Regions from separate parts of the Xanthobacter sp. genome, predicted to be linked through region 3. Evidence: predicted binding sites of a transcription regulator. Region 3 holds the regulator's gene; each other region holds the start of a gene.
What was found. Region 3 encodes LexA, which represses DNA repair genes until DNA is damaged. Its sites were predicted from a motif close to TGTTCNNNNTGTGTTCNG; they were not measured.
Positions count from the first base shown of each region.

Region 1 (5,756 bases), on a different contig from region 3:
CGAGCTCGATCTCGTCCTCGGCGATGGCGATGCGGGGCGTGATCTCGATCATGGCGCCCTCTCCTGAGGGCGCAGCTTATGCACGGCCCGGCGCGGCCTGCCAACGCTCAGATGGCGTGGCGATTCGCGGTGGGCCCGAAATGCTCCACATAGCGTGGGCTGATGACCGAGACCGGCAGGATGATGAGCACATCCGTGGTGCCGAACTGGTGGTCCACCACGGCGCCGTCGCCGACGAAGCCGCCGAGCCGCAGATAGCCCTTGATGAGGGGCGGCAGCGCCTGCAGCGCCTTCTTCATGTCGATGTCGGCCTTGGCGATCCGGTTCATGGAGACGTGCCGTCCCTCGACGGCCCGCGCGCGCCACTCTTCCGGGGCCATGGCGTTGTGGTGCAGGAAGGACAGCGGCAGGTCGAGTTCGGCCGGGTCGGTGCCCTCGAGGCTGGCGCAGCCGAACATGGCGTCGATCTTGTTGCGCAGGATGTAGGTCCACACCCCGTGCCACAGCAGCTCGACGGTCCGCTTGTTGCGGTAGGGCTTGAGCACGCAGGAGCGGCCGAGTTCCAGGAAGCGCAGGGTCGGATGGGCGGCGATGACCCCGCCCACATCGAACTCGCCCTGGGTGTAGAAACCGCCGTGGCGGTTCGCCACCTCCTGCCGCAGCAGGCGATAGGTGCCCACCACCTTGGGCTTGCGCCGGCCGAGCACGATCTTCCCGGCGTCGTGGTCCAGCACGAGGATGTGGTCGCAGATGGTGTCGAAGCTGTCCATGTCGCGCCGGGCGAGGCGCGTGGTGGCGTCGGGGGTGGCCGACATCTCCTCGTAGAACACCTTGTAGCGCAGGCGCTGGGCGCGGCGCACGTCGCGCGCGGTGCGGGCGAGCCGCACTTCCAGCGCGCCGAGCCGGCCGAGGACGATGCTTTCCGGCGCGGTCGGCACGGCGTCGCGGTGGCGCAGGCCGGAATAGGCGCGGAAATCCGTCACCAGCTTCTGCGGCGCCGGCATGGCAGGGCGCGCACCGGGTGCGGCGTGCTGCGGCCGCAGGAAAGGGAAGGCACCGGGCTCGGTCCCGAACATGGGCGCGGCGCCCTCGCGACCGAAATCCTTCTTCAGGTCCTTGGCGAAATCGCGGGCGAAATCCCGCGCCGCGTCGCGGGCGACGTCGAAGCCGCGGCCGAACAGGGCTGGCAGGTTGAAGCCGGGATCCGGCTGTCCCATTCTTTTCATCGCAACGAGCCCCACTCCGGGCCGCCGCCGACGGCGGGCGTGCCTCACCCAACGCTTGGTATCGCTCCTCCGCCCGTGCGCCGTCCAGAGCGTAACTGCCCGGCCGACGCGCCGCACTGGCTGCGAGGAGCGACCTGGAAGTTGCCCCGCTTCAGGCGGGTGCCCAGGACTTGAACGCCAGCATCACCATAGTTTTCCGACGCGATTGTGACAATGGGTGGACCCGCCGCGCCAGCGCCTCGCGATCCCGCCTTGCCGCTACGGCGCCTCAGGTGATAGCGGCAGGCTCCCGGCGCGTCCGCGCCTGTGATTCGTTGGGGGGACGACATGATTTCCACGCGCATGCACCTTTCGGCCGCGCTCCTTGCCGGCCTCGCTCTTGTGGCGCCGGTGGGCGCTCAGGCGCAGCAGCGTCCGATGCCGGTCGAGGTGACCCAGGTGTTCGTGCAGGGCATCGGGCAGGTGAACGTGCTCGCCTACAAGGCCAAGTTCGTGTCGGCTGATCCCGCTACCCGTCGTGTGGTGCTGGAAGATCCCGCCGGCCGCCGCTGGGCGGTGATCGCGCCCCCGCTGCTGGGCGACCTCTCGCTCTACCGGGTGGGCGAGAACCTGCTCATCCGCGTGGCGCCGGGCGTCGTCACCGCGCTCGGCAAGGCGCACCAGGGCAAGCCGGGCGAAGTGATGGCGGAGGTCGTCATCACGGACGGCCTGCCGGGCTGGCCGGAGGGCTTCGGCATCCGCGAGGTTACGCTGACCTCCATCTTCGTGGGCCTCGACCCGGCCGCCGGCACCGTGACCTTCGAGGGGCCGGACGGCAACGTCCGCGTGGTGCGCGCCGCCAACGACAAGGTGCTCGCCGACGTGCAGAAGGTGCAGCCGGGCGACCTCGCCCAGATCACCTATATCGAGGGCCTCGCCGTCAACGCCATGCGCTGAGGCGGCGGTCGTTCCGCTCCCGTCCGGCACCGCTGTGGTGCCGGACAATTTCTGCGCGGCAGCCGGTCTACGCCGCCGCCACTCTAGGCCGCCGCCCTTGGCCGTTCCGCTGCGGCGCGATAGGCGAGGGCTTCCGCCAGATGGCGGCGGCCGACCCCGTCCGCGCCATCGAGATCGGCGAGGGTGCGCGCCACCTTCAGAACCCGGTGATAGCCGCGGGCGCTGAGCCGCATGGCGTCGGCGGCATCGCGAAGCAGGATCGCTCCGGCCGAATCGGGCGTCGCAACCGCCTCCAGCAAGGGTCCGGAAGCCTCGGCATTGGTGCGCACATCGGGTCGGCCGAGGGCGGCATAGCGCTCCAGCTGGATCTCCCGCGCCATGGCGACGCGGGCCGCAATCTCCCGCGAGCCTTCGGCCGGGGCCGGCAGCACGAGGTCCGAGGCCGAGACCGACGGCACCTCGAGATGGAGATCGATGCGGTCGAGGAAGGGTCCGGAGAGCCGCGCCTGATATTCGTCGGCACAGCGTGGCCCGCGCTTGCAGGTGAAGCCGGGCTCCCCGGCGCGGCCGCAGCGGCAGGGGTTCATGGCGGCGATGAGCTGGAAGCGCGCGGGATAGGTGACGCGATGGTTGGCGCGGGCGATCAGGACCTCGCCCGATTCCAGCGGCTGGCGCAGGGAATCGAGCACCTGCGGCGTGAATTCCGGCAGTTCGTCGAGGAACAGAACGCCATTGTGGGCGAGCGAGACCTCGCCCGGCTTCGCCTTGGCGCCGCCGCCGACCATGGCCGCCATGCTGGCCGAATGGTGCGGGGCGCGGAACGGGCGGCGGTCCATCAGCGCGCCGTCCTCGATGGTGCCGGCCACCGAGGCGATCATGGAGACATCCAGCATCTCGGCCGGCGACAGCGGCGGCAGGATGGACGGCAGGCGCTGCGCCAGCATGGATTTGCCGGCACCCGGCGGTCCGACGAACAGGAGATTGTGGCCGCCGGCCGCGGCCACCTCCAGCGCCCGCTTGGCGGTCTCCTGGCCCTTCACGTCGCGGAGGTCGAGCATGGTGTCTCCCGGCGGTTTCATCCGTGGCTCGGGCCGGCCCATCACCTGGCGTCCGGTCATGTGGTTGGCGAGCTGGATGAGGGACTGCGGGGCGAGGATGTCCATGTCGGGGCTGGCCCAGGCGGCCTCGGCACCGCACGGGGCGGGGCAGATGAGGCCGTGCCCGCGCGCATTGGCGCCGATGGCTGCCGGAAGCACGCCGGCCACGGCCGCGATGGCGCCGTCCAGGGCCAATTCGCCCACGACCGTGAAGCCGGCGAGGGCATCGCCGGGGATGGCACCGATGGCGGCCATCAGCCCCAGCGCGATGGGCAGATCGTAATGGGAGCCTTCCTTGGGCAGGTCGGCAGGGGCGAGGTTTACCGTGATGCGCCGCGCCGGAAGGGCAAGCCCTGACGCGATGAGCGCTGCGCGCACCCGCTCCTTGGCCTCGGTCACCGCCTTGTCGGGCAGGCCGACGATGGTGAAGGCCGGCAGGCCGGCCGCCACATGCACCTGAACATCCACCGGGCGCGCCTCGACGCCCTCGAACGCGACTGTCGCCACCCGCTGGATCACAGCCGCCCCCTGCCTGCTGCCCGTCTGCATCTCAAGGTAGCGGAGGGCGGGCCCGCTCGCAAGAACGAAAGAGGAACAATCGTGCTTGCGTCAAACGCCGCCCCGGCTATGCTGGAGGTAGCAAGAGGATCGGGGAGATCAGCCATGGCCGCCGAAGGTGCAGGCGTGCGCAGTCACGAGGCCCATGTGGTCGAGATGTTCGGCCCGCAGGCCGCCGCCTATGTGGCGAGCGCCGTGCATGCGCGGGGCGCTGATCTCGATGCGCTCAAGGCCCTCGTGGAAGAGGCGCGGCCCGCCCGGTTGCTCGATCTCGGCTGCGGCGGCGGGCATGTGAGCTTCACCGCCGCGCCGTTCGCGGGCGAGGTGGTGGCCTACGATCTGTCCGAGGACATGCTGGGCGCCGTCGCGGCGGAGGCGAAGGCCCGGGGCCTCGCCAACATCGTCACGAAACAGGGCGTCGCCGAGCGCCTGCCCTTCGCCGATGGCACCTTCGACATGGTCGCCTCGCGTTACAGCGCGCACCACTGGCGGAATGTGCCGCAGGCCCTTGCCGAGGTGCGGCGAGTGGTGAAGGCGGGCGGGCAGGTGGTCATGATGGACGTGATCGCGCCCGAATGGCCGGTGGCCGACACCTTCCTGCAGACGGTGGAATTGCTGCGAGATCCCTCTCACGGACGGGACTACAGTGCCTCTGAATGGACCCGCCTCGCCGAGGAGGCGGGGTTCAGGGTGGTGCGCACGGCGCACCGGCGCCTCAGGCTGGAGTTCGCCTCCTGGGTGGCGCGCATCCGCACGCCGGAGCTGCATGTCGCCGCCATCCGCTCGCTGATGGCGGGCGCCAGCGCGGACGTGGCGACCCACTTTGAGTTCGAGGCGGACGGCTCCTTCTCCATCGACACGCTGACGCTGGAGCTGGAGACGGCCTGAACGGGCCTACTTTTTCTCCAGCATCAGGCGGCCCTGCTTCTGGATAAGATCCTTCGCCTTGCGGGCGACGAGATCCAGCATGAAGGGCAGCTCCATGGAGAGGTGCACCGCGTCGTCCGCCACCTGAAGCTTGCCGCTCGCCGTCTGCCCCAGCGCGGCGATGCGGAAGTCCAGCTGCTCTCCGGTCCAGGTTTCCTCCAGGATGGAGATGTGGCGCGAGAAGCGGTCGCGCACGCCGGTCAGCCCCGCCTGGAGGCGCCGCGTCGCTTCGGCCTTGCCGAGGCGGTGGGGGATGGAGGCGGTGAAGGGCTGTCCCATGGTCGGTCCTGTGATGTCCGGCGGTGCGTCCTGACGGATAACGCCCGTAGCCGCACGGCAGTTCGCGCGGCGGGCCGAGGGCGCCGCCGCGTTGATCTCGATTAGACGGTGGCCTCAGGCGGCGCGGCGGGCCTCGATGCGGTCCCAGATCTGCGCCGCGATGTCCGGCCCGCCCAGACGCTTGATGGCGCGCAGGCCGGTGGGGGAGGTCACGTTGATCTCGGTGAGGTTGCCGTCGATCACGTCGATGCCGACGAAGATGAGCCCCTTCTCGCGCAGCGAGGGGCCGATGCGGGCGCAGATTTCCAACTCGCGGTCGGTGAGGTCGGTGGGCCGCGCCGCGCCGCCACGCACCATGTTGGAGCGCAAGTCGCCCTCGCTCGGCACCCGGTTCACCGCGCCCGCCGCCTCGCCATCCACCAGGATGATGCGCTTGTCGCCGTGCTTCACCGCCGGCAGGAAGCGCTGGATCACCCATGGCTCGCGGAAGGTGGCGGAGAAGAGGTCATAGAGCGAGCCGAAATTGAGGTCGTCTGCCGTCAGGCGGAACACGGCGGCGCCGCCGTTGCCGTAGAGCGGCTTCATCACCACGTCGCCGAACTCGGCGCGGAAGGCCTTGATCTCGGCGAGGTCGCGGGAGATCAGGGTCGGCGGCATCAGGTCCGGAAATTCGGTGACGAAGATCTTTTCCGGCGCGTTGCGCACATGGCTGGGGTCGTTCACCACCAAAGTC
Region 1 is NZ_JAYRPE010000012.1:59,348-65,103, reverse strand. Features, by position in the region: gene arfB (alternative ribosome rescue aminoacyl-tRNA hydrolase ArfB) at 1-52, opposite strand, end outside; gene ACE3QW_RS05150 (GNAT family N-acetyltransferase) at 108-1,226, opposite strand; gene ACE3QW_RS05145 (hypothetical protein) at 1,554-2,162, shown strand; gene ACE3QW_RS05140 (YifB family Mg chelatase-like AAA ATPase) at 2,246-3,778, opposite strand; gene ACE3QW_RS05135 (class I SAM-dependent methyltransferase) at 3,923-4,705, shown strand; gene ACE3QW_RS05130 (polyhydroxyalkanoic acid system family protein) at 4,712-5,023, opposite strand; gene gshB (glutathione synthase) at 5,138-5,756, opposite strand, start outside.
Region 1: the regulator LexA is predicted to act here: its motif matches at 3,839-3,856, upstream of ACE3QW_RS05140 (YifB family Mg chelatase-like AAA ATPase).

Region 2 (5,756 bases), on a different contig from region 3:
GATGCCCTCGGCGAGGGAGGTCTCGTAGGAGCGGTTCACCGCCTCCTTGGTCTGCATGGCGATCGGCAGCGACATGCCGGCGATGACCTTGGCCACCTTCAGCGCCTCGGTCATCAGCTCGGCGGCGGGAATGATGCGCGAGACGAGGCCGGAGCGCTCGGCTTCCACGGCATCCATCAGCCGGCCGGTGAGGCACATTTCCATGGCCTTCGACTTGCCGACGAAGCGCGTGAGGCGCTGGGTGCCGCCCGAGCCGGGCATGACGCCGAGCTTGATCTCCGGCTGGCCGAATTTCGCCGTGTCGGCGGCGAGGATGAAGTCGCACATCATGGCCAGCTCGCAGCCGCCGCCCAGGGCGAAGCCGGCTACCGCCGCGATCACCGGCTTGCGGGTGCGCGAGAGGCGCTCCCAGGAGGTGATGTAGTCGTCGAGATACGTGTCCGGATAGGTGAAGCTCTGCATCGCCTTGATGTCGGCGCCGGCGGCGAAGGCCTTCTCCGAGCCGGTGAGGATGATGCAGCCGATGGCGCGGTCGTGCTCCAGAACGTCGAGGGCGGCGTTCAACTCGTTGATGAGCTGGGCGTTGAGCGCGTTGAGCGCCTGCGGGCGGTTCAGCCGGATGATGCCGACCCGCTCGTCCACCTCCAACAGGATCGTCTCGTAAGCCATCCTCGTCTCCTCCTGAGCCGGCGTGACGCCGGTCGATATCCTGCGCCGCGCGCGCGGAACCGTGCTCTAGCGCTTCCGCGCCGGCATGCGAAGTGGCAGCCTCGCACAGCGGCCGTGCGGGGCTGCGCTATCTCTGGCAGACCGGGCAGTAGAAGGTGGAGCGCCCGCCTTGCACGATGCGCTGGACGATGCCCTTGCAGTGCCGGGTGCGGCAGGGTTCGCCCTCGCGGTCGTAGACGCGGAAGGTGTGCTGGAAATAGCCGAGCTCGCCGCTCACCTGCTTGTGGTCGCGCAGTGAGGAGCCGCCGGCCTGGATGGCCTCGCGCAGCACGTCGCGAATGGCGGTGACGAGACGCTCGACCCGCGGCGTCGGCTTGCCGTCCTTCGTGACGATGGTGTGGGCGAGGCGGCGCGGCGAGAGGCCGGCGCGGAACAGGGCCTCGCAGACATAGATGTTGCCGAGGCCCGCCACCAGCTTCTGGTCCAGCAGCGCGGCCTTCAGCGACGTCTTGCGGCGCGCGAACGCGCCCGCGAGATAGTCGGCATGGAAGGCGTTGCCCAGCGGCTCCGGGCCGAGGCCCGCCAGAAGCGGATGGCTCTCCAGCCGGTCGTAGGGGACGATCAGGATGGCGCCGAAGCGGCGCGGATCGTTGAAGGTCACGGTGGTGCCGCCGGCGAGGTGCAGCACCACATGGTCGTGCGGCCCGGCGGCGGCGCGGGGATAATGGAACGCCCCCGGGCGGAGCGCCTTTTCGCCCTCCACCCGGATGGAGCCGGACATGCCGAGGTGCAGGATCATCACCTCGCCGCCGTCGAGGTCGGCGAGCAGGTATTTGGCGCGGCGGCCGATGGCCTCCACGCGGCGGCCGGCCAGGCGTTCGGCGAAGTTCTCCGGCAGCGGCCAGCGCAGGTCCGGGCGGCGCGCCTCGGCGCTTTCGATCACGGCGCCCTGTAAGACGGGCATCAGGCCGCGGCGGACGGTTTCCACCTCGGGCAGTTCGGGCATTTCGTCCTTAAAGGTCACGGGCGCGCCCCAACCGGCGCGCGATTCATCTCAGGCGTCAGCATCCCGCCTCGCAGGCCGCCGCGCAAGATGCCGCAGCCCCCGACCGGGGCCGCATCAACAGGCCTCAGCCCTCGCGCAGGATCTTCTCCAGCGGCCGCCCGCGCGCCAGTTCGTCGATCAACTTATCGAGATACCTTATCTCCCGCATGGTCGGCTCGGCGACCTCCTCCACCCGCACGCCGCAGACCACGCCCGTGATGAGCGCGCGGGCGGGATTCGGCGCGGGCGCCCCGGCGAAGAAGGTCTCGAAATCGGTCTTTCCGGCCAGAACGGCGCGCAGCTCGGCGTCGGAATAGCCGGTCAGCCAGCGGATCACCGCGTCCACCTCCGCCGGCGTGCGCCCCTTGCGCTCGGCCTTGGCGACATAGAGCGGATAGACGCTGGCGAAGCTGGTGGTGGTGATGCGGTGCTTCGGCATGGCGCCGGCCCTCACTTGGGCGGCGGGGAGGGCGGCGGGGAGGACGCCGGACCGGGGGTGTCGAAGTCGAGCTGCTCCAGCCTCAGCCCGCGCCGGGCGATTTTGTCGGCGGAGATGATGACGCGCTGAACGTCGTCACCCACCTGCGCGAAATGCTTCGCGAGGTCTCCCACGCGCTCGCGCAGGCGGCTCACGTCCTCCACCAGGGCACCGACCTCGGCGCGCACGCGGTCCGCCTCCTCGCGCATGCGGGCGTCCTTGGCGATGGCCTGCACCACCTGCACGGCCAGCATCAGGAGCGATGGCGACACCAGCACCACGCGCTGGCGATAGGCCTCCTGCACCACGCCGTCGAAATGCTCGCTGATCTCGGCATAGACGGATTCGGACGGCACGAAGATGAGCGCTACGTCCTGCGTCTCGCCGGGGATGAAGTAGCGCTCGGCCACGTCATAGACGTGCTTCAAGAGATCGTTGCGCAGGCGCTGGCCTGCGGCCTTGCGATGCTCGGCGGATGGCGCCTCGCGGAAGGCGGTGACGGCCTCCAGCGGGAATTTGGAGTCGATGAGCAGCGGGCGCGCATCCCCCGGCAGGAAGATGGCGCAGTCCGGCCGCTTGCCGTTGGAGAGGGTGTACTGGAAGGCGAAGCTGCCGCGCGGCAAACCATCGGAGACGATGGCCTCCATCCGCGCCTGCCCGAAGGCGCCGCGCGCCTGCTTGTTGGCCAGCGTCTCGCGCAGGGAGACCACCTGCGCGGACAGATCGCCGAGCGTGCGCTCGGCCGTCTCCACCATCACGAGACGCTCGGCGATGCGCGTCAGGCTCTCATGGGTGGCGCGGGCGGCAGTGGAGAGCGTCTCCCCCAGCCGGTGGGAGGTCTGGTCGAGCCGGTCGGAGACGGCGCGGGCCAGCTCGCTCTGCCTCTGGGCGAGGATCTCCGTCATGCTCTGCACGCGGCCGGCGGTCTCGGACTGGACGCGGACCAGCTCGCGCAGGCGGCGGTCCATCTCGTCCCGCCGGAGTGCTTCCTCAGCGACCGCGGCGGCGCGCGCCCGCGACTGGCGCACGAGGCTCACCAGCACCAGAAACAGCAGCAGCGCCAGCACCGCCGCGGCGACCGCAGCCGCCTCGGCCACGGTGAAGGGCCGCCCGCCGAAGGTGAACAGCACAACCGGCATGCCTTGCTCTTGCGTGAACCTTCTCTTCTTACGTGATTCTCTCATCTGAACAAACGGCGAACATGTTGACCTATGCGGCAGCTTCGCTTATCTCGCTCGAATGACGATCCGGCCCATCCTCATCATCCCCGAGCCCAAGCTGCGCACGCTTTCCACCCCGGTCGAGAAGATCGACAACGAGGTGCGCAAGCTGGTGGAGGACATGTTCGAGACCATGTACGACGCCCCCGGCATCGGGCTGGCGGCCATACAGGTGGGCGTGCAGCGCCGCGTCATCACCATCGATGTCGCGCGCGACGGCGAGAACAAGAAGCCCATCGCCCTCATCAATCCGGAAATCATCGCCGCCTCGGAAGAGACCTCCGTCTACAGCGAGGGCTGCCTCTCCATCCCCGAATATTACGAGGAGGTGGAGCGCCCGGCGAAGGTGGCGGTGCGCTTTATGGACGTGGAGGGCAAGACGCGGGAGGTGGAGGCCGAGGGCCTGTTCGCCACCTGCGTGCAGCACGAGATCGACCATCTCAACGGCGTGCTCTTCATCGATCACATCTCCAAGCTGAAGCGCGACCGCGTCATCAAGAAATTCACCAAGCAGGCGAAGCACAAGGCCGAGGCCTGATCCCGCCGCGGCGGGAGATCACGGGACACGAGGGTCCATGCGCATCGTCTTCATGGGTACGCCGGATTTCGCCGTGCCCACCCTCTCGGAGATCGTCGGGCGCGGCCACGAGGTGGTGGCGGTCTATACCCGCGCCCCGGCCCCGGCCGGTCGCCGCGGGCTCGACCTCACCCCCTCCCCCGTCCATGCGGTGGCCGAGCGCTTCGGCCTGCCGGTGTTCACGCCCAGGAGCCTGAAGGGCGAAGAAGCAGCGGACGCCTTCCGCGCCCATGAGGCGGACGTGGCGGTGGTGGTGGCCTATGGCCTCATCCTGCCGCAGGCCATCCTCGACGCGCCGCGCCTCGGCTGCCTGAACCTGCACGGCTCCCTGCTGCCGCGCTGGCGCGGCGCCGCGCCGATCCAGCGGGCCATCATGGCCGGCGACACGGAGACCGGCGTCGCGGTGATGCAGATGGAAGCGGGGCTGGACACCGGCCCCGTGGGCCTCGTGGAGCGCATCCCCATCGGCCCGGACATGACCGCCGGCGAATTGCACGATCGGATGATGGTGATCGGCGCCGACCTCATGGGCCGGGCGCTGGCGGCGCTGGAGCGCGGCGGCCTCGGCTTCACGCCCCAGCCGGCAACCGGCGTGGAATATGCCGCCAAGATCGAGAAGGCGGAGACCCGGATCGACTGGTCAAAGCCCGCCCAGGAGGTGCACGACCGCATCCGCGGCCTCTCCCCCTTCCCCGGCGCGTGGTTTCCCTTCGGACCGGAGGAGGCGCGGGTGAAGGTGCTGCGCTCGACTCTGGCGGAGGGCTCCGCAGCACCCGGCACGGTACTTGACGACCACCTCACCATCGCCTGCGGTGCGGGCGCGGTGCGGCTCGTCGAACTGCAGAAGGCCGGCAAGCAGCCCATGGGGGCGGAGACGTTCCTGAGGGGCAATGCCGTCCCGCCCGGAAGCCGGCTCGCCTGAGGGCGGCCAGACCCGCCATGCCCCGCTACAAGCTCACCATCGAATATGACGGCACCCCCTTCGCCGGCTGGCAGATGCAGGCGGAGCTGCCCACCGTGCAGGGTGTGCTGGCCGAAGCCTTTCAGCGTTTCTGCGGGGAAAAGGTGACGGTAGCGGGCGCCGGGCGCACCGATGCCGGCGTCCATGCCACCGGGCAGGTGGCCCATGTGGATCTGTCGAAGGACTGGCGCACGGATACGGTGCGCGACGCCATGACAGCCCAGCTTCGGCCCCATCCGGTGGCGGTGCTCTCCGCCGAGCTTGTCCCGGACAGCTTCGACGCCCGCTTCTCCGCCACCAAGCGGCACTACCTCTACCGCATCGTCAATCGGCGACCCGACCTCGCGCTGGACCGCGACCGGGCGTGGCGCATCCCGCAGAAGCTGGACGCGGAGGCCATGCACGCCGCCGCCCAGCGCCTGCTGGGAAAGCACGATTTCTCCACCTTCCGCGCCGCCGAGTGCCAGGCCGCCTCGCCCGTGAAGACGCTGGACCAGCTGGACGTGTCCCGCCACGGCGACGAAATCCGCGTCGTCACCTCGGCCCGGTCCTTCCTGCACCATCAGGTGCGCTCAATGGTGGGCTCGCTGATGCGGGTGGGGGAAGGCCGCTGGAGCGCGGACGATCTCGCCGCAGCCCTCGCCGCCGCCGATCGCACCCGCTGCGGCCCCATGGCCCCGGCGGCGGGGCTCTATCTCGCCGCCGTCAGCTATTGAGGCGCTCGGTTCCGCCAGCTTGAGCCTTGCTGTGGGTAACATCCTGGTGACGTTCACGACGTCGCAGGTTGGAACGGTCGGGCACCCCTG
Region 2 is NZ_JAYRPE010000008.1:43,632-49,387, forward strand. Features, by position in the region: gene ACE3QW_RS03630 (enoyl-CoA hydratase) at 1-669, opposite strand, end outside; gene mutM (bifunctional DNA-formamidopyrimidine glycosylase/DNA-(apurinic or apyrimidinic site) lyase) at 797-1,675, opposite strand; gene ACE3QW_RS03640 (DUF2200 domain-containing protein) at 1,800-2,153, opposite strand; gene ACE3QW_RS03645 (DNA recombination protein RmuC) at 2,165-3,331, opposite strand; gene def (peptide deformylase) at 3,432-3,950, shown strand; gene fmt (methionyl-tRNA formyltransferase) at 3,988-4,911, shown strand; gene truA (tRNA pseudouridine(38-40) synthase TruA) at 4,929-5,666, shown strand.
Region 2: the regulator LexA is predicted to act here: its motif matches at 3,377-3,394, upstream of ACE3QW_RS03645 (DNA recombination protein RmuC).

Region 3 (5,756 bases):
TAGAGGCGCGCATGTAGTGGCCGTTGAGGCTTTCCAGCTTGGCAAAGTCGAAGCGCGCGGCCGAGCGGCCCACCTTGTCGAGGTCGAAGAATTCGACCATCTCGTCGGTGGAGAACACTTCCTGGTCGCCGTGGCTCCAGCCGAGGCGCACGAGATAGTTGCGCAGTGCCGCCGGCAGATAGCCCATGTCGCGATAGGCATCGACGCCCAGCGCTCCGTGGCGCTTGGAGAGCTTGGCGCCATCCGGCCCGTGGATGAGCGGGATGTGCGCCATGCGCGGCACGTCCCAGCCGAGCGCGCGATAGATCTGCGTCTGGCGGGCGGCGTTGGTGAGGTGGTCGTCGCCGCGGATGATGTGGGTGACGCCCATGTCGTGGTCGTCCACCACCACCGCCAGCATGTAGGTGGGCGTGCCGTCGGACCGCAGCAGCACGAGGTCGTCGAGGTCCTTGTTGGGGAAGGTCACGGTGCCCTGCACCATGTCGTCGATCACCGTTTCGCCCTCCTGCGGGGCGCGCAGGCGGATGACGGGCGCGCGATCGGCCGGCGCCTCGGAGGGATCGCGGTCGCGCCAGCGGCCGTCATAGCGCGGCGGGCGGCCCTCCTTGCGGGCCAGCTCGCGCATCTCGTCCAACTCCTGGGGCGTGGCGTAGCAGCGATAGGCGTTGCCCTTCGCCAGCATCTCCGCCACCGCGGCCTGATGCCGCTCGGCGCGGGCAAACTGGTAGATGGGCTCGCCCTCCCAATCGATGCCGAGCCAGGAGAGCCCCTCGATGATGGCGTCGATGGCCTCTTTGGTGGAGCGCTGGCGGTCCGTGTCCTCGATGCGCAGCAGCATCTTGCCGCCGGTGTGGCGGGCGTAGAGCCAGTTGAACAGCGCCGTGCGCGCCCCGCCGATATGCAGGAAGCCGGTGGGCGAGGGGGCGAAGCGGGTGACGATCTGCGACATCGGGCGGGGCTCGGCGGGATTGGGTCCGCTTGGACGGAAGACGCGCGGGCGGCCCTGCGGAACGCAAACCGAACCACATGGCGCGCGGGAGGCGCCCGTGTAGCATAGAGGCGGGGCACAAGGAACATGGGGTGGGGACGGGCGCGACCCAGCCCGGCCCCCGGCGGGCGGGGATGGACGAGCGGGCTTCAGGCGGCGCGCGGGCAGGGGGACGGGGAGCTGCGGGCGCGCTCCCGGTGCTTTCCACGCGTGGGCTTTCACGCCTCGCCGACGCGCTGAAGGCCCGCATCGCCCATGACGTGGTGGCCGAGGCGGCGTCCGGCCGGCTGATCCTGTGGCTGCCGGCCGCCTTCACCGCCGGAATCCTGCTCTATTTCGGCGCCTCCACCGAACCTTCGCTCACCGCGAGCCTCGTCCTCGTGGCCCTGTTCGCGGCGGCGGCCTGGGGCGCGCGGGCGCGGCCGATGATGTTCGGGGCCGCCGCGGTGCTCCTCGCTACCATGGCCGGCTTCGCGGCCGGCGGGGTGCGCACCGCTTTCATCGCCCATGAGATGGTGGTGCCGCCCAAGACCCCGGTGCGCCTCTCCGGCTTCATCGAGCGGGTGGAGCGGCGGACCACGGGCGACCGCATCCTGCTGCGGCTCGATGGCGACGCCGTGCGCGGGCTCAAAAACGCGCCGGCGCTGGTGCGCCTCTCGCTCCGCAAGGGGTGGGCGCCGCCGGTGGGCAGCCATGTGACCCAGCTGGCGCAATTGCTGCCGCCCTCCGGCCCGGCCATGCCGGGCGCCCATGATTTCGGCCGCACGCCGTGGTTCCAGGGCATCGGCGCCATCGGATACGGGCTCGGCCGGCCCAAGGCGGCGGCGCCGCGCGATCCGCCTTTGTCCGTGCGGCTCGCCATGGCGCTGGACGGGGTGCGCCAGAGCCTGTCGGACCGCATCCGCGCCTCGCTTTCCGGCGTGCCGGCGGAGGTGGCGGTGGCGCTGGTGGCCGGAGACCGCTCCGGCATTCCGCGCGCGGTGGAGGAGAGCATGCGGGTGTCCGGCCTCTCGCACATCCTCTCCATCTCCGGCCTGCATATGGCGCTGGTGGCCGGCACCCTGTTCGCGCTGGCGCGGGGCCTGCTGGCGCTGGTGCCGGGGCTGGCTTTGTCGTGGCCCATCAAGTCATTCGCGGCGCTGATCGCGCTGTCGGGCAGCGCCTTCTATCTCGTGCTGTCGGGCAACGACGTGCCGGCGCAGCGCTCCTTCGTGATGACGGGGCTGGTGCTGGCCGGCGTGCTGGTGGGGCGGCCGTCCCTGTCGCTGCGCTCGGTGGGTGTCGCGGCGGTGGTGGTGCTGGCGCTGACGCCGGAGGCGGCGCTGGACCCGGGAACGCAGATGTCGTTCGCCGCCACCCTCGCTCTCGTCGCCGCCTATGAACGGCTCCAGCCTTTGCGGGCGATACCCCGGCCGGATGGCGTTGCCGGAGCCGTGCTGTCCTGGGTGGCCGTGCTGGTGGCCGGCACGGCGCTCACCTCGCTGGTGGCGGGGCTGGCGACGGCGCCTTACGGCATCTTCCACTTCCAGCGGGTGGCGCCCTATGGGCTTCTCGCCAATCTCGCGGCGATGCCGGCCGTCTCCTTCCTTGTCATGCCGGCGGGCCTTGCGGGCGTGCTGCTGATGCCGTTCGGCTGGGACCACCTCGCCTGGCCGGTGATGGGGCGGGGCATCGAGATCATGACGGCGGTGTCCGACTGGGTGGGGACCCTGCCGGGGGCCGATATCCGCGCCGCCTTCGTCGGTGCCGGAACGCTGCTCTGGCTCTCCCTCGCGCTGCTGGCCCTCTGCCTGCTGCGCGGCGTGCTCACCTTCGCGGCGCTGGTGCCCCTCGGCCTCGCCGCGCTGGTGGCGGGAACGCCGCTGAAACCGGACCTCCTCATCGCGCCCGATGCGCAGACGGTGGCGGTGCGGATGCCGGATGGACGGCTCTCCGTGCTCGGCGCCTCGGGCCAGAAGCTGGTGGTGGAGCAATGGCTGACGCGGGAGGGCGACCGCCGGACGGCCGGCACCAAGGACCTCGCCTCCGCCTTCATGTGCGACCCGCTCGGCTGCACCGCGCCGCTGCCCGGCGGCGGAACCATCGCCGTCTCCCGGCGCGCCGAGAGCCTGGAGGCGGACTGCCTGAATGCCCGCATGGTCGTGACCCGCGATGCCCCGCCCCGGGCCTGCCCGGCCGAGGTGCTGACGCCGGAAAAACTCGCGCGGACCGGAACGCTCGCCTTCACCCTGCGCGATGGTGCCCTCGTGGCCGAGCGGAGCCGCAGCCCCTCGGTGTCCCGGCCTTGGATGGCACCGCTGCCGCCGGACCTCGCACCGGAGCGGGGGGCGGTCGATGCGGGCGATCCGCAGACCGACGCCACCGCTCCCTGACACGACAATTGCCAGGCGTCGGGGTGAGGGGCAACGCCTTCAAAAAAGCGCAGGCGCCCGTTGAGCGTGGACCACCGCGCCCCTCACCCCGTTCCGGATCTCCCGCGGGAGAAATAAGGATCAGTAGCGGCGCATGAGGCCGATCAGGCGGCCCTGGATGCGCACGCGGTCGGGACCGAAGATGCGGGTCTCGTAGGCCGGATTGGCGGCCTCCAGCGCGATGGAGGCCCCCTTCTTGCGCAGGCGCTTGAGGGTGGCTTCCTCGTCGTCCACCAGCGCGACGATAATGTCGCCGGTGTCGGCGGAATCGCACTTGCGGATCAGCACCGTGTCGCCGTCGAGGATGCCGGCCTCGATCATGCTGTCGCCGCGCACCTCAAGGGCGAAATGCTCGCCGGAGCCCAGCATTTCGGGCGGGATGTTCAGCGTATGGCTGCGGCTCTGGATGGCGGAGATGGGCGAGCCGGCGGCGATGCGACCCATGACCGGCACCGAGACCACCTGTCCCGCCTCGTCATCCTCCGCCACGGGGCGGACCTTGCCGAGGCTGCCCTCGATGACCGAGGGCGAGAAGCCCCGGCCTGCGGAGCGGGCGGAGGCGAGACCCGGCGCCACGCTGTCGGGCAGGCGGACCACCTCCAGCGCGCGGGCGCGATTGGGCAGGCGGCGGATGAAGCCACGCTCTTCCAGAGCAGTGATGAGGCGATGGATGCCGGACTTGGAGCGCAGGTCCAGCGCTTCCTTCATCTCGTCGAAGGAGGGGGGAACACCGGTCTCCTTCAGCCGCTCATGGATGAAGCGCAGAAGGTCATATTGCTTCCGAGTGAGCATTCCCTGGCCCCGTTCCTTGCACGCACCGCCGCGGAACAGGCGCTCTCGGCCGGTCCCGATTCAAGGCGCATCCAGCCCGGTGCGCCGCGAAACAAATCATGAACAGTCTTTATCTGTTCCTTTTGTGTTCCGCAAGTGGTGAAGGCTCCGTTAAGGGCTCAATCCGCGAAGGGAATAATCTCGCAGGGGTCTCCGACGCGGCCCGCCGGGGCGAAAGGCGGGCGCACCAGAAGGCAGTCGGCGGCGGAAAGAATGCTCAGCATGGCGCTGTCCTGCGAGGCGCAGGGGATGGCGTGGATCGAGCCATCCGCCCGGCGCTCGAGGGTGGCGCGCATGAAATCGCGCCGCACGTCATTGGGCGGCAGGTCGGCCGCGAGGCGCGCCGGCACGGTCTCGGGGCCGGGGCGGGAATCGCCCTGCAGGGCGCGGATGAGGGGGACCAGGTAGACCATCCCGCAGACGTGGGACGACACCGGGTTGCCCGGCAGCCCCAGCACCCGCACGGTGCCGCGATGGCCGAACATGAGCGGCTTGCCGGGCCTGAGCGCGATCTTGTGGACCGAGAGATCGACCCCTTCCGCCTTCAGCGCCGGGGCCATCAGGTCATGATCGCCCACCGAGGCGCCGCCGGAGGAGACGACGAGATCGAACTCGCCGGAGAGTGCCCGCGCCACCACGGCGCGGATCGCGGCGAGGTCGTCCTTGATGAGGCCGAGGTCGGTCACATCGGCGCCGGCGCGGCGGGCGAGTTCCGCGAGGCCGAAGGCGTTGGAGACGACGATTTCGCTGTCGTTGCCGGTGCCCTGGCCCGGCAGCACCAGTTCGTCCCCGGTCTGGAGCAGCGCGACGCGCGGGCGGCGGGCGACCGGCACGGTCGCATGGTCCATGGCGGCGGCCAGCATGATGTCGCGGCCGGTCAGCCGCCGGCCGGCGAAGAGGCCGGGCGCGTCGGCGGAAAAATCGCAGCCGCGCTTGCGCACGTTGCGGAGCGCGGCGGTCGGGGCCGTGGTGGTGATGGTGTCGCCCTCGCGGGAGACGTTCTCCTGAATCACCACCGTGTCGGTACCTTCCGGCACCACGGCGCCGGTGAAGATGCGCACGGCCTGCCCGGCGCCCACCGTGCCAGCGAAGGGCCGGCCGGCGGCGGATTCGCCGATGACGGCGAGGCGAGCGGGCGTCTGCGCGATATCGGCGCCGCGCACGGCATAGCCATCCATGGCCGACATGTCCGCCGGCGGCTGGGTGCGGCGGGCCGCCAGATCGCGCGCCAGCACACGGCCGGCCGCGGCCTGCACCGGCACATCCTCCACACCGAGCGCAGACACGCCGGACGTGATGAGCGCGGTGGCCTCCTCGACGGTCATGAGCGCCATGGCGCGGCTCCCTCACTCTGCCTGAACGCAGGTCTTGTCATGGTGGCGGGCCGGCTCAGGCCGCGTCGGTGGCGCGGAAGTGGCCGCTGCGGCCGCCGGATTTCTCCAGCAGGCGAATGCCTTCAATCCGCATGCCACGGTCGGCGGCCTTGGCCATGTCGTAGATGGTGAGGCAGGCCACGGAGACGGCGG
Region 3 is NZ_JAYRPE010000041.1:80,504-86,259, reverse strand. Features, by position in the region: gene gltX (glutamate--tRNA ligase) at 1-949, opposite strand, end outside; gene ACE3QW_RS13095 (ComEC/Rec2 family competence protein) at 1,186-3,360, shown strand; gene lexA (transcriptional repressor LexA) at 3,481-4,191, opposite strand; gene glp (gephyrin-like molybdotransferase Glp) at 4,350-5,564, opposite strand; gene moaC (cyclic pyranopterin monophosphate synthase MoaC) at 5,620-5,756, opposite strand, start outside.

Region 4 (5,756 bases), on a different contig from region 3:
CGCAGCGTAACCCGCGCCGGGCGAGGCGTCATCCGGCCTGCCGTGCGGTCTGGCCGAAGAGGATCTTCTTGCCTTCCTCGGTCACCGTCGGGCGCTTGGTGAAGGGCTCGCCCTTGGCATAGGCGGCAATGGTGGCCGGACGCGCTGCCACCGCCTCGAACCAGCGCTTCAGGTGCGGGAAGGTGTCGAGGTCTTGCTGCTGGCGCTGGTGCGGCACGATCCAGGGGTAGATGGCCATGTCGGCGATGGAATAATCCTCGCTCGCCACGTTCGCGCTCTTGCCGAGGCGCGTGTTGAGCACGCCGTAGAGACGGTTCGTCTCCTTCACGTAGCGCTCCATGGCGTAGGGAATGCGCTCCGGCGCGTACTGGACGAAATGGTGGTTCTGCCCGGCCATGGGGCCCAGCCCGCCCACCTGCCAGAACAGCCATTCCAGCACGCTCTTGCGCCCGCGCACGTCGGCGGGAATGAAGCGGCCCGTCTTCTCCGCGAGATAGAGCAGGATTGCGCCGGATTCGAACACCGGGATGGGCGCGCCACCATCGGCAGGGGCATGATCGACGATGGCCGGCATACGGTTGTTGGGGGCAATGGCCAGAAAATCCAGCTTGAACTGGTCGCCTGCGCTGATGTCCACGGGGACGATATTGTAGTCGATGCCCGCTTCTTCGAGAAACATCGTGATCTTGTGACCGTTCGGGGTCGGCCAATAATGCAGGTCGATCATTCGGGATCATCCATGACATGTCGTGCCGCCGTCGAGATCTGGCATGCGGCAGTATTTTGCGATGCGGACAGCTTGCGCAGGTGTCCGATGCGTGCATTCTATATCAGTCGTTCTAAAACGCAAACGTGCCCGCTTCGGCGGTGCCAGCGAAGGGTGATCCCGTTGATCCGCTTCTATTTCCATCCCACGCCCAACCCGGCCAAGGTCGCGCTCTTCCTGGAAGAGACGGGCCTTCCCTACGAGATTGTCCCGGTCGACACCGCCAAGGGCGAGCAGCACCTGCCGGCGTTCCGCGCCATCAATCCCAACGGCAAGGTGCCGGCCATCGTCGATACGGACGGGCCGGGCGGCGGCGAGGCGCGGGTGTTCGATTCCACCGCGATCCTTATCTATCTCGCGGAGAAGACCGGCCGTTTCGGCGGTGATCCCAAGGACCGGCCGGAGTTGCTCTCCTGGCTGCTGTTCCTCGCCAGCGGCCTCGGGCCGTTCTCCGGTCAGGCGGTGCACTTCCAGCACGCCGCGCCCGAGGGGCTCGGCTATGCCGTGAACCGGTACCGTCGCGAGGCGGAACGGCACTATCAGGTGCTCGACGACCTGCTCGCCACCCGCCCCTACATCACCGGCAAGGACTACACCATCGCCGACATGTCGGCCTGGGGGTGGGTCCTTCGCGCGGCGCGTGTGCTGAAGGGCGAGGACGATCCCCTGGCGCGCTTCCCGCACATCAAGCGCTGGTTCGCCGAGATCGACGCCCGTCCCGCCGCCGCCCGCGCCCGCGCGGTGGGCACCGATCACGCCTTCAAGCCCATGGGCGATGAGGAATCGCGCAAGGCGCTCTTCCCCTCCAACTATCCGCCGGCTGCGGAGTGAAGGGGCAGGCAACGCCATGAAGATCAAGGGAAAGCGAATCCTCCTCACTGGCGGATCGAGCGGCATCGGCCGCGCCATCGCCACCGCTTTGGCGGCGGACGGCGCGCGCCTCGTGCTCACCGGCCGCCGGCCAGAGGTGCTGGCGGAGGCGGTGGGCGCGCTCAAGGCGTCCGGCGCCGAGGTCCACGGCATCCCCGGCGACGTGACCGATCCTGCGGACCGTACGACGATGCTGGACGGCGCGGTGGCGGCTCTGGGCGGGCTCGACATCCTCATCAACAACGCAGGCGGCGTACGCGCCGGCCGGCTGGAGGAGACGAGCGAGGCCGACATCCGCGCCATGATCGAAGTGGACCTGATCGCGCCCATCCTCCTCACCCGCGCCGCGCTGCCGGCGCTGCGGGCGAGCGGGGAGGGACTGATCGTGGACATCACCTCCGCCATCGCGCTCATCGGCATGCCGTTCTACGCCACCTATGCGGCGGCGAAGGCTGGCCTTGCGCGCTTCGACGAGGCGCTCAGGCGGGAACTCGCGGGAGAAGGCGTGCGCGTCCTCACCGTCTATCCCGGCGCCACCGACACGCCGATGATGCGCAGCAGCCGCGCCGGACCGGAGGTCGGCTTCAGCCGCGAGCCTGCCGAGGCGGTGGCCGAAGCGGTCGTGGCCGGCATCGCGGCCGATGCCTTCGAGGTGGTGCGGGGCGGCGAGGCCCGGGCGCAGATGATCGCGCTCAACCGCGCCGACCCGCTCGCCCTCGATGCCCGCTTCGCCACCCTCAAGGACGCCCTCGGCGAAGCCGTGCGCGACCACGCCGCCCTCTAGGCGCTCACGCCTCCACGCCGATGCCACGTCGCCCTGCCGGTCGATCCCCGACAGGGCGGCGGTGGTGCCGACCTGCTCCGGTTATGAGCGCATTGAGGTCCTTCAATGCCCGGCGTCAGCGACATTTAATTCCGGAATCCTGATGGTGCTCCAGCGACAAGAGCGATCGCGCTTCCACCGCACGTCGGGGACAAATGAGAACATATTGCGAACGGAGAACAAAAAGGGTACAAGCATAACGTTCTTAATTCCCCTTGCACCCGCACCGGAGCGCGGCGATGACTCAGGCGACACTCCGACTCGTCGAAGGTTCTTCCATGGACAAGACCAAGGCGCTGGATGCCGCGCTCTCGCAGATCGAGCGGCATTTCGGCAAGGGCTCCATCATGCGGCTCGGCAAGGGCGGGAAAGCCCTTGAGATTGAGAGCATTCCCACCGGTTCGCTGGGGCTCGACATCGCACTGGGCATCGGCGGCCTGCCCAAGGGACGCGTCGTGGAGATTTACGGACCCGAATCCTCGGGCAAGACCACGCTCGCGCTTCACACGATCGCCGAATCGCAGAAGCGCGGGGGCACCTGCGCCTTCATCGACGCCGAGCACGCGCTGGACCCGATCTATGCCCGCAAGCTGGGCGTGAACCTCGACGACCTGCTTATCTCCCAGCCCGACGCCGGCGAGCAGGCGCTGGAGATCGCCGACACGCTGGTGCGCTCCGGTGCCGTCGACGTGCTGGTGGTCGATTCGGTGGCGGCCCTCACCCCCCGGGCCGAGCTCGACGGCGAGATGGGCGATAACCAGCCGGGCCTTCAGGCTCGCCTCATGAGTCAGGCGCTGCGCAAGCTCACGGCCTCCATCTCCAAGTCCAACACCATGGTCATCTTCATCAACCAGATCCGGATGAAGATTGGCGTGATGTATGGCTCACCGGAGACCACCACGGGTGGCAACGCGCTGAAGTTCTATGCCTCGATCCGCCTCGACATCCGCCGCATCGGCGCCATCAAGGAACGCGACGAGGTGGTGGGCAACCAGACCCGCGTGAAGGTGGTGAAGAACAAGCTGGCGCCGCCGTTCAAGCAGGTCGAGTTCGACATCATGTATGGCGAGGGTGTCTCCAAGACGGGCGAGTTGCTCGATCTCGGCGTCAAGGCTGGCGTGGTGGAGAAGTCCGGGGCCTGGTTCTCCCACGACAGCCAGCGCCTGGGGCAGGGTCGCGAGAACGCCAAGACCTTCCTGAAGCAGAACCAGGAGATCGCCGGGCGCATCGAGGCCGCCATCCGCCAGAATGCCGGCCTCATCGCCGAGAAGATCCTCGCTGGCGATCCGGAGGAGGACGCCGAAGGGTCCGCCGCTGACGCCTGATGCGCCGGGCGCGGACGGCGCCTTGACGGATTTCGGTGCGGGCGGGGGCCGGATGGTCTCCGCCCGTTTCGTCTTGCGCCCTCGCGTTTCTGGACAAGCGGCGGGCCCATCGTTAAACGAACCCGGTTCCGCCGGCCGCATCGGTCGAGGGAACCGCGCGACACCCGAGGGATGGCCCCAAGCTCGGCCCGAGGCGCTGGCGCGCGCAGCGATCACCAGAGCCGGCCGCCGCAAGGCCCGGCCTCCGAGGGACAGTGCCGGCACATGAGCGGCGTCAACGAGATCCGGTCGAGCTTCATCGACTACTTCGTCAAGGAGGGCCACGAGGCCGTCGCCTCGTCGCCCCTCGTGCCGCATAACGACCCCACGCTCATGTTCACCAATGCGGGCATGGTGCAGTTCAAGAACGTCTTCACCGGCGTCGAGAAGCGGCCCTATTCGCGGGCGGCGACGTCGCAGAAGTGCGTCAGGGCCGGCGGCAAGCACAACGACCTCGACAATGTGGGCTACACCGCGCGGCACCACACCTTCTTCGAGATGCTCGGCAACTTCTCGTTCGGCGACTATTTCAAGGATCGCGCGATCGAGCTCGCCTGGAACCTCGTGACCCGCACCTTCGATTTGCCGAAGGACCGCCTGCTCGTCACCGTCTACAGCGAGGACGAGGAAGCCTACGGCCTGTGGAAGAAGATCGCTGGCCTGTCCGACGACCGCATCATCCGCATCGCGTCTTCGGATAATTTCTGGTCCATGGGCGACACCGGCCCGTGCGGACCCTGCTCGGAAATCTTCTTCGACCACGGCCCGCACATCTTCGGTGGCCCGCCCGGCTCGGCGGACCAGGACGGCGACCGCTTCATCGAGATCTGGAATCTCGTGTTCATGCAGTACGAGCAGCTGCCGGGTGGCGAGCGCGTCGGCCTGCCGCGGCCGTCCATCGACACCGGCATGGGCCTCGAGCGCATCTCGGCCGTGCTGCAGGGCACGCATGACAATTACGAGACCGACCTCATGCGCGCCCTCATCGCCGAGGTCGCGGAATTCACCGGCGTCGATCCCGAAGGGCCGCAGAAGGCCAGCCACCGGGTGATCGCCGATCACCTGCGCGCGTCGGTCTTCCTCACCGCCGACGGCGTGCTGCCCTCCAACGAGGGGCGCGGCTACGTCCTGCGCCGCATCATGCGCCGCGCCATGCGCCACGCGCAGCTGCTCGGCGCCAAGGACCCGCTGATGCACCGCCTCGTGCCCATCCTGGTGCGCGAGATGGGCCGGGCCTATCCCGAGATCGTGCGCGCCGAGCCGCTGGCCGAAGAGACGCTGCTGCTGGAGGAGACGCGCTTCCGCCGCACGCTGGAGCGCGGCCTCTCCATCCTCGAGGAAGAGAGCCAGGGTCTCGTCTCCGGCGCGAGCTTCCCGGGTGAGGTGGCGTTCAAGCTCTACGACACCTACGGCTTCCCGCTCGATCTGACCCAGGACGCGCTGCGCGCCCGCGGTATCAGCGTCGACACCGACGCGTTCGACGCCGCCATGGCCCGCCAGAAGGCGGAAGCCCGTGCCAACTGGGCCGGCTCCGGCGAGGCGGCGACCGACACGCTGTGGTTTTCTGTTCGCGACAAGGTGGGCGCCACCGACTTCCTCGGCTACGACACCGAGAAGGCCGAAGGCGTTGTCACTGCGCTCGTGCACGACGGCGCTGAGGTCGCGACCCTCAATGCCGGTGAGACCGGCCTTGTGGTGCTCAACCAGACCCCCTTCTATGCCGAATCCGGCGGCCAGGTGGGCGACACCGGCCGCATGACCGGCGAGGGCGGCATCGTGGTGGAAGTCCGGGCGACCCAGAAGAAGCTGGGCGACCTGTTCCTGCACGATGTGAAGGTCGAGAGCGGCACGCTCAAGCCCGGCACCGCCCTCGTGCTGGAGGTCAATCACGACCGCCGTGCCGCGGTGCGCGCCAACCATTCCGCCACCCATC
Region 4 is NZ_JAYRPE010000027.1:47,588-53,343, forward strand. Features, by position in the region: gene ACE3QW_RS10340 (glutathione binding-like protein) at 29-727, opposite strand; gene ACE3QW_RS10345 (glutathione S-transferase family protein) at 890-1,597, shown strand; gene ACE3QW_RS10350 (SDR family NAD(P)-dependent oxidoreductase) at 1,614-2,420, shown strand; gene recA (recombinase RecA) at 2,699-3,784, shown strand; gene alaS (alanine--tRNA ligase) at 4,049-5,756, shown strand, end outside.
Region 4: the regulator LexA is predicted to act here: its motif matches at 2,617-2,634, upstream of recA (recombinase RecA).